Regions from separate parts of the Gordonia prachuapensis genome, predicted to be linked through region 1. Evidence: predicted binding sites of a transcription regulator. Region 1 holds the regulator's gene; each other region holds the start of a gene.
The links. The regulator LexA, encoded in region 1, represses DNA repair genes until DNA is damaged. The targets are predictions, from matches to a motif close to CGAACANNTGTTCG.
Positions count from the first base shown of each region.

Region 2: V1Y59_RS01970 (DUF222 domain-containing protein) is a predicted target of LexA. The motif match lies at 2,535-2,548, and genes of this name have one in related genera.
Region 3: V1Y59_RS17975 (HNH endonuclease signature motif containing protein) is a predicted target of LexA. The motif match lies at 2,416-2,429, and genes of this name have one in related genera.

Region 1 is NZ_JAZDUE010000005.1:4,134-8,384, reverse strand. Features, by position in the region: gene nrdR (transcriptional regulator NrdR) at 1-174, opposite strand, end outside; gene V1Y59_RS07140 (LysM peptidoglycan-binding domain-containing protein) at 278-907, opposite strand; gene lexA (transcriptional repressor LexA) at 1,195-1,962, shown strand; gene ptsP (phosphoenolpyruvate--protein phosphotransferase) at 1,978-3,648, opposite strand; gene V1Y59_RS07125 (DeoR/GlpR family DNA-binding transcription regulator) at 3,820-4,251, shown strand, end outside.
Region 2 is NZ_JAZDUE010000001.1:437,326-441,576, reverse strand. Features, by position in the region: gene V1Y59_RS01975 (oxidoreductase) at 1-821, opposite strand, end outside; gene V1Y59_RS01970 (DUF222 domain-containing protein) at 915-2,513, opposite strand; gene V1Y59_RS01965 (VOC family protein) at 2,645-3,022, shown strand; gene V1Y59_RS01960 (amphi-Trp domain-containing protein) at 3,077-3,298, shown strand; gene V1Y59_RS01955 (dihydrofolate reductase family protein) at 3,357-3,923, opposite strand; gene V1Y59_RS01950 (oxidoreductase) at 3,992-4,251, opposite strand, start outside.
Region 3 is NZ_JAZDUE010000015.1:136,586-140,836, reverse strand. Features, by position in the region: gene V1Y59_RS17980 (MFS transporter) at 1-646, opposite strand, end outside; gene V1Y59_RS17975 (HNH endonuclease signature motif containing protein) at 755-2,389, opposite strand; gene ku (non-homologous end joining protein Ku) at 2,532-3,482, opposite strand; gene V1Y59_RS17965 (ATP-dependent DNA ligase) at 3,567-4,251, shown strand, end outside.

The sequences.
Region 1 (4,251 bases):
GAACGGCTCGGTGACGCCGTTGCGCTTCACCACCGACAGCACCGCGCTCTCCACCGTCGAGAATCGGCGACCACAGCTCGCGCACGACCGGCGCCGTCGGATCGCCTGCCCCTCGTCGGCGACACGCGAGTCGACGACCTTGGTGTCTTCGTACCTGCAAAACGGGCAGCGCATGTCGTCCTCACGCACGTCTCGGGACACAACGGCGCACCGGATACCCGCCACGCCGTGCCGGTTCCCGGCCGGACCCTGTGCCATCGAGGATACCGCCCGGGTCTCAGCGGTACGCGGGGGCGACCAACGCCTGCCCCACACGCAGGCCCGAACTCGACAGATCGTTGCGCTCGACGATCTGCGCGATCACCGCGTCCCGTGGCACACCCGGGGCGACCCGGTCCGCGATCGTACTCAGCGAATCGCCTTGCCGGACATGCACGACCTCGGTACCCACCGGGGCCGGCTCGACCGAGGCCGCGTAGTCGGAGCCGACGATCGCGACGACCCACACCATCAGCGCGAGTGCGGCACCGACGAGGACGGAAGCGGCTGTGGCTCGTCGGCGCGCGATGACGGTCCGGTCCACCACCGGTGCGTCACAACGCGTGCCGGCGACATGCGTCCCCGGACGCGCCGGCTGACCGACGGGTCGGCGATCGGCCGGACGAACCGGCGTGTGAGCGCCCCGTCGCGGCGGGCGGGTGACCGGCGCCCCGACCCGGCCCGCACGGTGCGGGTTCCCGACGGACTGCCGGCCGGGCTGAATCAGTTCTGTCGTGCTGATCGTCGTGGTGCTGATCGTCGCGGTGCTCATCGAACGTGTCCTCCTGATCGAGTGCGGATACGGATCGGGCCCCACCGGCTCACCGGGATCGACATCGTGATCGATCACGTGTTCGATGGAACGCATGTTCGAAACCTAACACGACACTCCGACAAAGTCTCGACACACGTCGAACACATGTTTGAACAACCGGGAATGTTCGATTACTGTCGGCAGCAGGAACAAGACAGCAGCACACACAAAACAGCGGGACACAGAACAGCAGCCGGGTCTCGATCAGCGGGATCGAACAGTGCAACCGAACAGTGCAACCGACCAGTGCAACCGAACAGTGGCATCGAGGAGTTCGCCCCGAAGCGTCCGGAACCGCAGTGCCCGGCACCGCCGGGTGCTCGACAGAAAGGACTACGCAGATGACTGACAGGGCCGGTGGAAACAGGTCCGGTGGACGGCGCGGCGCCGCCCGCGGGATCGATCGACCCGACACGGCAACCGGACCGTCGGATTCCGACCCGGCTGTCGACCCCGCGGCCGCGGAAGCGAGCCTCACCCCCCGCCAGCGCGGGGTCCTCGAGTACATCCGTGCGTCGGTCCGCGAACGCGGCTATCCGCCGAGCATCCGCGAGATCGGGGACGCCGTCGGACTCACGTCGACGTCCTCGGTCGCACACCAGCTGCGCACTCTCGAACGCAAGGGCCTGCTCAAACGCGATGCCAATCGGCCCCGCGCGGTCAACATCCAGGACGGCGACCAGCACGTCCCGCCGGGCGGCACGTCTGCTGCGGCCGAGAACGATGACCTGCCCACTCCGACGTTCGTCCCGGTACTCGGACGAATCGCGGCCGGCGGCCCCATCCTCGCCGAAGAGGCCGTCGAAGACGTGTTCCCCCTCCCCCGCGAACTCGTCGGCGAGGGGTCGCTGTTCCTGCTACGCGTCGTCGGCGAGTCGATGATCGACGCGGCGATCTGCGACGGGGACTGGGTGGTCGTCCGGCAGCAGAGCGTTGCCGACAACGGCGACATCGTCGCCGCGATGATCGACGGCGAGGCGACGGTGAAGACGTTCAAGCGCAAGGACGGTCACGTCTGGCTCATGCCGCACAACGAACTCTTCGAACCCATCCCCGGTGACGATGCCGCGATCCTCGGCAAGGTCGTCACCGTGATGCGCCGCGTCTGAGGTCGCGCCCGGCGGTCAGCTCTCCAGGGCCGCGGTCGCAGCCGCCCGCGCGGCCGCCGGGTCCGAGGTGGCCAGCGCCGCGTCGGCGGCGGCCCGGCACTGTTCCGTAGTGGTCTGCGCCAATCGTGCGCCTACTGCCGCCGCCGCTGCGGGCGCCGACGACAGCGACGTCACACCGAGTCCGACGAGGACACAAGCGAGTAGCGGATCGGCGGCCGCCTCGCCGCACACGCCGACCGGCTTGTCGACCTCCTGGCCCGCTCTTGCCACCCGCGCGATGAGCGCGAGAACGGCCGGCTGCCACGGGTCGGTCAGGGCCGCGAGTTCCGCCGACATGCGATCCGCCGCCATCGTGTACTGCGTGAGGTCGTTGGTCCCGATCGAGACGAAATCCACCTCCGCGAGAATGGCTTCGGCGAGGATCGCCGCAGCGGGCACCTCCACCATCACCCCGGCGACCAAGCCGCGCTCCCGGACGGGCGCGGCGAACTCGGCGGCCTCCGCGGCGGAGGCGATCATCGGCGCCATGACCCACGGAATGGGCTCGCGGCCCTGCGCGGCCGCGGCGATCGCATCCAGCTGGGCCGTCCGGATGTCCGGATGCTCACCGGCGATCCGGTTACCGCGGACGCCGAGCGCCGGGTTGGCCTCATCGAGTTGCGTGACGAACTTCAGCGGTTTGTCGGAGCCGGCGTCGAGCGTGCGGATGACGACCTTCTGCCCGGCAAACGCCTCGAGAACCTCACGGTAGAGACCGGTCTGCTCCTCCACCGACGGCGCATCCGAGCGATCCAGGAAGGCCAGCTCCGTCCGGAACAGACCGACGCCCTCGACCGGATACTTCATCGCGGTGCGCGCCGACGTTCCGTCGGCGACATTGGCGAGCACGCTGACGTGCCGTCCGTCCGCGGTCTGCCCGGGCCCGGACCAGTTCGCGACGAGTGCCGCCATCCGCCGGCTCTCCTCGACCTGCGCTGTCGCCTCGGCGGCATCCGGTTCGACCTCCAGGGTGCCGGCCGTCCCGTCCACGAGCACGGGGGTCCCCGCAGCCACCTCGGCGAGGCCCGAAACCGCCACCACGCAAGGGATGCCGAGCTGGCGGGCGATGATCGCGGTGTGGCTGGTGGGCCCGCCCAGCCTTGTGACGAGCGCGGTGATCTTCGCGGGGTCCAGTCCCGCGGTGTCGGCCGGTGCGAGGTCGTCGGCGAGAAGGACCGACGGCTCGTCGGGTTCGGGGACACCGGGCTCGGGGACGCCCAGCAGTTCGGCGACGACGCGGTCGCGGACGTCGTTCAGATCGGTGACCCGCTCGGCCATCAGGCCACCGAGCTTGGTGAACATCGCCGCGAACTGCTCGGTGGCGAGCACCGCGGCCGCCGGTGCCGTGCTCCCCTTGGCGATCAGCCCCGATGCCGCGCCCACCCAGCCACGGTCCTCGGCCAGGCCGGCAGTCGCCGACAGCACCTCCGCCGCGGCACCGGACGCATGAGATGCCCGCTCCCGCAATCGTGCGGCCACTGTGGCCGCGGCGTCGGTGAACCGTTTGGTCTCCACTTCGCGTTCCTCGTCGGGGACCGGTGCCGCAGTCGCCGGGTCGTACACGGGTCGTTCACCGGGCCACACGGTCGGCGCATAGGCATGTCCTGCGACTACCGGTGTTCCGCTCAATACGTGTGTGTGCTCCACCGAAATCCTCACTGTGGTCGACGGGCGTGACCCATCAATTATGCGTCTCAGCCGCCCAGAGTCTCCGTTGTGATTCAAGTTACAAGAAACGCTTGACTTGTCAACACAAACAGGCGTAAACACAGATACATCAACATCACAAACGCAGGAAAACCAACAGGTGAGGGTCACGTGTACGCCGAGGAACGACAGCAGGCGATCGCCGATCGGGTCCGCGTGGACGGCCGCGCGTCGGTCGCCGAACTGACCGCGCTGTTCGACGTCACCAGCGAGACGGTCCGGCGTGACCTCGCCGCGTTGGAACGCACCGGTCACGTGCAGAGAGTCCACGGCGGCGCCGTCCGACCGGGCGCCACACCGGTCACCGTCGAGCAGGGCATCGATGAGCGGCAGAGGTCGCACACCGACCAGAAGCTGGCAATCGGACGCACCGCCATCCGATTCCTCCCCGAGGCCGGCGGTTCGGTCTTCTTCGACGCGGGAACCACGACCTATCAGGCGGCGCTTGCCTTTCCGCGGGATCGCCGGCTGACCCTGGTCACCCACAGCATCCCGATCGCTGCCTCACTGGCCGGCCTCATGGGCGACAACCTGCACATCCTC
Region 2 (4,251 bases), on a different contig from region 1:
CGCATGGCGAGGTCCCACACCCGGTCGGGAGTGATCCTGCGTTGCGCAATGGCGAGTTTCGCCGACGCGGTGACGGTATAGCGCGGCCGTGGCTTGTCCGCGGTGACGGCCTTCCGGATGGTCTCGGCCACGTCGTCGGGGCCACCACCGAGCACCTTCGCGACCGGACTGCGGTAGATGGAATCCATCGTGTCCGCGACAGCGTTGTTGAAGTGCCCGTAGGGCCCATCGCCGTCGAGACCCGACATCGATGACGTCGCCGCGTTCGCGAACTCGGTGGTGATCAGGCCCGGCTCGATGAGAACCACCTGAATACCGAAGCCCTGCACCTCGAATCGCATGGCATCCGAGATCGCCTCCACCGCATGCTTCGTCGCGTGATAGATGCCGCCACCGGGGAAGGTGAGTTTGCCGCCCATGGAGCCGATGTTGACGATGCGTCCCCGCCCTGCCTTGCGCATTCCGGGCAGGACCAGTTGACTCATCCGGACCAATCCGAACACATTCGTCTCGAACTGCCGCCGGATGTCGTCGAGCGACACCGACTCCACGGCACCGGATTGCGAATATCCGGCGTTGTTGACCAACGCACCCACTGCGCCATGCTCGGCCTCGACCGCTCCCACGGCAGCACTCATCGACGCCTCGTCGGTGACGTCGAGCGCCAGTGTTCGACATCCGGCTTCGGCGAGTTCCTCGAGGGTTTCGGGCTTTCGGGCAGTCGCGTACACGGTATGCCCGTGGCGGACCAGGTCGGCGGCCGCCGCCGCACCTATCCCACTCGAGCATCCGGTGATCAGAATCGCGTCGCCGGCATCCATCCGGGCTCCCTTCCGTCGCGCTCATGCTAACGCGATCGGATGATCCGCACGACCAGCCGACTACCCCAGAATCGGAGCAGCGGCGGGCCCGCGTCATCGGCCGAGAACGAGCATCATGGCCAGGCGTGCTTCGAGAACCGAGGGCGGAGCGATGGTTTGCCTCAGCTGCAGTTGGCCGTGCGTGTCTGCGGTGTCGATCTCCGCGTCGGGCGGATCTGCGCCGGATTCCGGCTCGACTGGACCATGGATGTCGGTGCGGACTTTCGCGAGATTCTCGTCGAACAGCTTTCCGACATCGGGGAGCCGATGCACCCGAGCCGGATTGGGCGGGGCCCCGGGCTCACCGTTCCGGCGCCACCAGGTGCGTCCGGCGTCGGGCCCGATGTCGTGGACACCGGTGGTGAATCCGCCGACCCGATCGTTGACCATACGATTGTGCCTCGGGCATGCCGGTGCCAGGTCGACGATGTCGGTCTTGCCGCCCTCGGCGAAGTCGAGTCGAGAGTGATGCATCTCCACTTGGGTGGCCGGCTGGTCGCAGCCGGGCGTTGAGCAGAACTCGCCGTCGGGACGGGCGAACGAAGCCAACCGCTGCGGCGTTGACGCGAAGCGCTTGCCCCGTCCGAGGAAGAGTGGGATCGCGGTGGCGTCCTCGAACACCGCCAGCCAGGGCTGCGCCTTCGCGGCGAGCCGGATGACATCCGACATCGGCAACAGCGCCCCACTTGCCGTCGTGCCGAAGCCCGCCTCTCGGACGAGATCGCTGAGATCGGCTTTGATGATCAGCTGGACGGGCAGGCCGCGATGGGTCTTTCCGAGCATGCCGTCCTCCAGGACCGCTTTCAGTAGTGCCTTCATCGCATCGTGGTTGCGTTGCGCCGGGCTTCGGCCGTCACGGTCGGCTGCTGCTTTCAACGCGTCCGGGTCAGCGTCCTCGACAGCGCCGGAAGGCGATTCGGGGTCGTCGGGATTATTGAGCCCGGGTTTGGCCCACGTCGCCAACATGACGTCGAGCAGTGCACGCGTCTCCGGATCCAGATGACCGGTCAACTTCGACATCTGATCCGCGCCTTGACGGTTGTTCCACAGGTTCCGTCGGCGGGCACGGTCCTTGTCGTCGGTGATCTCGCCATCGGGATCGAGATGCGCGAGCAGGCGCGCACCGAGGGTGTTGATCTCGGCGGGTGTGTGGTGACGGGCCAGGTCGGCCAGCGTGGCCTCGGCGGCCACCTGCTGATCGTGGGGGACGCTGTGGGGCACCTTGTCCAGCACCTCGATGGTCTTGCGCACATGCGCGGGTCCGATGTCACCGTCGGCGAACGCGTCGGCCAGATTCGGGTACTTGGGTTGTTGCTCCTGCCCGTCAAGGCTGCAAAATCGGCCGGTCGCCACGATGTGGTCACGTCGTCGGCTTGGATCGCTCACCCGTAGATCGACGTTCATGAAGTTGGTGAGCGAGCGATACCCCATCGACCAGTACAGACCCCGATCCGAGATCGCGGTGATCTGCCGATTCCCTTGATACATCAGTCGATTGATCGCGCGTTCGTTCACGCGGGCGACCTCGACCAGTTCGTCATCGGAACACGACGACACATCCGCCGAGGCGAGCCGGTCGAGGACATCGTTCAGTTCGGCGAGCAATCCGGGCACGTCCGACAACGACGCCTCGGCCCGCGGATGTTCAGCCATTCGACCCCCCTCCCCTGGTTTCGAACGTATGTTCGAGTGTAAACCACTGCCGGGCGACGCGCAACCCCATGCCCGAGATTTCTCCGTGATTTCGACGATGGACCGGCGACCTGGGTGACTACCCTTGACCCATGATCACCGCACTTCACACGTTGATCTACTGCGACGACCCCGACGCCACCCGCGCCTTCTTCCGGGACGTCCTCGGCTTGCCGTCGGTCGACACCGGTGGCGGATGGCTGATCTTCAAGACCGGCCCCAGCGAGTTGGGCGCGCATCCCAGTTCGTGGGAGTACCAGGGGACCTCGGGCGGCACTGATCAACGGTTCGACGTGTCATTCATGTGCGACGACCTCACGGCGACGATGGACGAACTCTCGGCGAAGGGCGCCGAGTTCTCCGGCCCGCGGACCGAGGAGCCGTGGGGTGACACCGTGGGGGTGAAGGTTCCGGGCGCCGGCGAGATCACGATCTACGAGCCAAAATACGATCCGCCGGCCCTGAGCTGAGCGATTCCGTGGAGACACCTTGACCCGCCGATTCGCATCGGCTCAGATGTACGCATGGGCGACGAGCTGTTCGAACACGAGACCAAGACCGAGTTGAGCCGGGAAGAGGCCGCGCAGCGGCTCCGTGACCTCGCCGACGCGATTGCGCGGCACAACGAGGTGTCCTATGTGGAGAACAACAAGACGGTGCGCGTGGACATCCCGCCGAAGGTCCAGCTGAAGATCGAGTTCGAACGTGGTGAGGAATCCGAGATCGAGGTCGAGATCTCCTGGTAGCTCCGTGGGCCACCGACCTCCGCACACCCGGGGACAAGCCACATTCAGTCGGGGTGAGTCAGTCGGGATCAATCGGTCGGTATCGCACGGCGACCACCCCCGACCGCAACTCCGTGCGCTCCACGAGCTCCAGCTGGATCTGCTCGCGCAGACCGGCGAGCAATGTCGGTCCGCGTCCGGCGAGCACCGGCTGTACGAGGAACTCGTATTCGTCGATCAGTCCCCGATCGGCCAGCGCGCGAGGCAGCGACACACCACCGACCCACAGGCTCCCGCCCGACTCCTGCTTGAGCTGTTCGATCGCGTCCCCCACGTCCCCGTGCACCAGCTCGGCGTTCCAGTCGACCTCGCTCAGCGTGCTGGAGACGACATACTTCTTCGCCCGGTCGATGGCCTCGGCGAACGGAACCTCCCACTCGCTCATCCAGTCCGGCCACGTGCCCGAGGCCGGTTTCCGCCAGGCCGCCTCCATCATCTCGTAGGTGACCCGACCGAACAGCAGGGCATCGGCCCGTTCCATCTCGGCGGTCCAGTACCGCATCGACTCCTCGTCCGGGGGGAGGCCCGCCTCATGATGGCAGCAGCCGTCAAGGGTGACGTTGATCGAATACCGAAGTGCTCTCATCTCATTCCTCTCCCTGGGCGTGCTCTGTGTTCCTCAGACCCACGTCTCGAAGCGGGTCAGCGGGGCTATCAGCAGGCTATGCCCTCCAGGTGCGCCACGTCCTCGGCGGCGAGCGCAAGCCCCGCAGCGGCGATGTTTGCCCGAAGATGCACAGTGTTCGACGTTCCGGGGATGAGCAGGATGTTCGGGGAACGCCGCAGCAGCCACGCGAGCGCCACGGCCATCGGTGTCGCGCCGACGCGGTCGGCGACCGCGGACAGCGCCTCGGACTGCAGCGGCGTGAAGCCGTCGAGCGGGAAGAATGGTACGTAGGCGATGTCGGCGGCCG
Region 3 (4,251 bases), on a different contig from region 1:
CGGTGGCGGTCAGGTCGCGCCGCACGGCGACCGGCGCCATCGCCACATACGCCATCGCCGATGACGCACTCGCCAGGCCGGCCAGCACGATGGCTGCGGCAGGTGAGGCGATCGAGATGGCGCCGCCGGCCACCATCGGGCCGATGGCCTGGAAGATCACCGGACGGAGGAAACCCTCGATCCCGTTGGCCGCCTGCAGTTGTGCAGCTTCCACCACGCTCGGCAGCAACGCCGAGTATGCCGGGTAGTACATACCCATCGTGATGCCGCCGACGAGGGACGCCCCGACCAGCACCGGCAGCGACAACACTCCCAGCATCCCGGCGACACCCACGATCCCGAAGGCGACGAGCTTCACCAGCTCCAGTCCGATCATTATGCGCCGCTGGGAGACCCGGTCGGCGAGGATGCCGCCGGCCAGCGTGGACACGACCATTCCCACCGCGGCGACGCCGGTCACCACGGCGAGTTGTCCGGGACCGCCGCCGAGTTCGATGACCTGCCACACCACGCCGACGGTCCAGACACCGTCGGCGAACATGGCCAGTATCAGTCCGAGTACGAGCAGCCGGTATTGCCGCAGCGCGAAGGGTTTCAGCGCTGTGGGGAGGCGGGTCTCGATGCCGCCGTCTACCGGGGTGCTCACCTATCCAGCTTGGCCCAACGCCGGGTCAGGCGGCCACTGCTTTTCCGAGCAGCACCCGTGACCTCTGTCATGCGCGACGCACCGATCACCGGTGGTCGACGCCGGTCCTCATCGAGAGTTCTCGAACAGCATCAGTGCGAGGCGTGCTTCAACGACCGAGAACGGTGGTGGGATCGTCTCGGTGAGGTGCAGGGCATCGCGGCCCGGCGCCTGTGCGCCGGGTGGCGACTGAGTCTCGGGTGGCTCCCCGGTGTCGGAGTGGATGCGGGCACGCACCTGCTCGAGCTCGTCGCGGTACATGGCGGCGATGTCGGGGCGCCGGTTGACCCGCTGCGGGTTGGGTGGCGCGTGCGGGTCGCTGTTGCGCCGCCACCAGGTGCGTCCGGCATCGGGGCCGTCGGCGTAGACGCCGGTGGTGAACTGCCCGCGTTTGGGGCCGACCATCCGGTTGTGCCGCGGGCACGCCGGGGCCAGGTCGGTGATGTCGGTCAACCCGCCGTCGGCGAAATCGGCCACCGCATGATGCATTTCGACGTGGGTGGCCGGCTGATCACAGTCGGGTGCCGAGCACACCTCCCCATCCGGGCGGGCGAACGACATCAGACGTTGCGCTTGCGACGCCAACCGTTTGGCCCGCCCCAGATACAGCGGTAGCGCGGTGGCATCGGCGAACACCGCCAGATACTGCTGGGCATCGGCGGCCAGCCGGATCACCTCGTCGATCGGCAACGTCGACCCGGTCGCGGTCACCCCGACCCCGGATTCGCGGATCAGGTCGTTGAGATCGGCTTTGATGATCAACTGCACCGGCAGACCACGATGCGAAGTACCGAGCAGCCCGTCGCGAAACACCGCCCGCAGCAGCGCCGCCAACGCGTCATGGTTGCGTTGGGCCTTGGACCGATGATCGCGGCCGGCGGCCGCGGTGAGGGCGTCGGGGTCGGCGTCGTCTTCACCGCCGCTCGGCGAATCGGGATCCTCGGGGTTGTTGAGTCCGGGTTTGGCCCACACCGCCAACAGCGTGTCCAACAGTGCGCGGGTTTCCGGGTCCAGATGGCCGGTCAGTTTCGACATCTGTTGCGCGTTGGCCCGGTTGACCCACAGATTGCGGCGCCGTTTGCGGTCGCTGTCGTCGGTCAACTCCCCGTCCGGGTCCAGGTGGTCCAGCAAACGCTGCCCCAACGTGGTGATCTCGGCCGGGGTGTGGGTGCGCGCCAACCCCGACAGGGTGGCCTCGGCGGCCACCTGACGGTCATGAGGCAACCGGTGCGGCAGGGCGTCGAGGAATTCCACGGCAGTGTCCACATGTGCCGGACCCACCTCGCCGTCGGCGAACGCCTCGGAAAGGGTCGGATACTTCGGCTCGCCGCGTTGCCCGTCGAGCTGGGCGAAGCGGGCCGTCGCGGTCATCTGCTCACGCCGCCGCTGCGGCTGCGACACCCGCAGTTCGGCGTTCATGAAATTGCTGAAACTGCGAAACCCCATCGCGCGGGGCACATCCCGATCCGACAACTCCAGCATCTGCCGGTTCCCTTGAAACAGCATCCGGTTGATCGCCCGTTCCTGGGCTTTGGCCACCGCGACCAACTCGGCATCAGCGCACCGCGACAGATCCGCACCGGCCAACCGATCCAGCAGGGCATGCATCTCGGCGAGCAGACCAGGAACCTCCGACAACGACCCGTCCACCTCGTCCGCAGCGCAGTCAGCGCCAGAATCGGTGTCGTCATGGTGTTCGGTCATCGTCACCCCCCGGCAGACCATTCATCCGAACGTATGTTCGAGAGTAGACCTGATTCGCGCAGCCGTCAACCCCCGACCACCACCACTTGATTCGTCCATCGGAGGACCCGAAGACAACGAGCAAGAAGTACTGCCGGAATCGTCAGGCGGACTTCTTGGCCGCCGATTTCTTCGCCGTCGACTTCTTTGCCGCGGCCTTTTTGGCGGGCGCCTTCTTCGCCGCAGTCTTCTTGGCGGGCGACTTCTTCGCTGCGGCCTTCTTGGCCGGTGCCTTCTTCGTGGACTTGTCGTCGTCCTTGGACGACCCGTCCGAGGAATCCTTGTCCTTCACCGACGCCCGCAGAGCGGCCAGCAGATCGGCGACTTCCGAGTCCTCGTCTTCCTCGGGCTCCTCGTCGCTCTCCGGGAACGCCTCGGCACCGTCGGCTTTCGCCTCCACGAGCTTCGACAACTCGTTTTGATAGCGGTCCTCGAACTCCGACGGGTCGAAGTCCTTGGCCATGGTCTCGATGAGTGACGCCGCCATGTCGAGCTCTTGCGGCCGGATCTCGGTGTCCTCCTCGAGGAACGGGAAGTCGGCGGCGCGCACCTCGTCGGGCCACAGCAGCGTCTGTAACGTCATCACGCCGTCGACGACACGCAGCGCCGCCAACCGTGTGCGGTTGCGCAACGTGAACTGCGCGATGGCGAGCCGCTCGGTCTTCTGCAGAGCCTGCGCGAGCAGCGCATACGCCTTCGGAGACTTCGACGACGGCTCGAGGTAGTAGGGCTTGTCGAAGTAGATCGGGTCGACCTGCTCGGTCGGCACGAACTCGAGGATCGAGATCTCCGGGCTCTTCTGCACGGGCAGTGTCGCCAGATCCTCTTTGGTGAGGATCACCGTTTCACCGGAGTCGGTTTCGTAGGCATTGGCGATGTCGGAGTAGTCGACCTCGGTGTCGGTGCCCTCCCGAACGCGGCGATACCGAATCCGTGTGCCGTCCTTCGAGTCGACCTGATACGACTTCCGGTCGTGGCTTTCCGTGGCCGAGTACACCTTGACCGGCACGTTGACCAGGCCAAAGCTAAGATCGCCCTTCCAGATCGAGCGCATGGGGTTCATTGTGCCACCCGTTTGCGAAAACCTCGGCGCTCAATGGGAGATCGACCGGGCGATCGAGCGTGGACAATGGTCGTCATGGCCGGTGGTGAGACCCTCGACGTCGACGGGCGTCGTATCCCGATCACCAACCTCGACAAGGTGCTCTACCCCGATACCGGAACACGGAAATTCGAGGTCATCGACTACTACTCGCGGATCGCCGACGTGATGCTGCCGCATCTCGACGGTCGCCCGATCACCCGCAAGCGGTGGCCGAACGGTGTCGAATCGATGCCGTTCTTCGAGAAGGACCTTCCGTCGTCCGCGCCGGAGTGGCTCGAGCGATTCGGCGAGCAGCACAGCAAGCGGGTGATCACCTATCCATTGGCGTCGTCGCGTGCCGATCTGGTGTGGTTCGGCCAGATGGCCGCGCTCGAGCTCCACACACCGCAGTGGCGGGTGCCCGAACCCGATTCGGGTCCGCCCAAGGCCGATCGTCTCGTCCTCGATCTCGATCCCGGGCCGGGCGTTCCGCTGTCCCAGTGCGCCGAGGTCGCACTGATGATCCGGGACATGCTGGCCGCGGCCGGGCTGACCGCGTTCCCGGTGACGAGCGGCGGCAAGGGGATGCACCTGTACGCGCGGTTCGACCGGCTGGTCTCCCCCGACGCCGCCCGCACCGTGGCCAAGCAGATCGCGACGAGCCTCGCCAACGCCCATCCCGACGACATCACCGCGACGATGGCGAAGTCGGTTCGCGACCACAAGGTGTTCATCGACT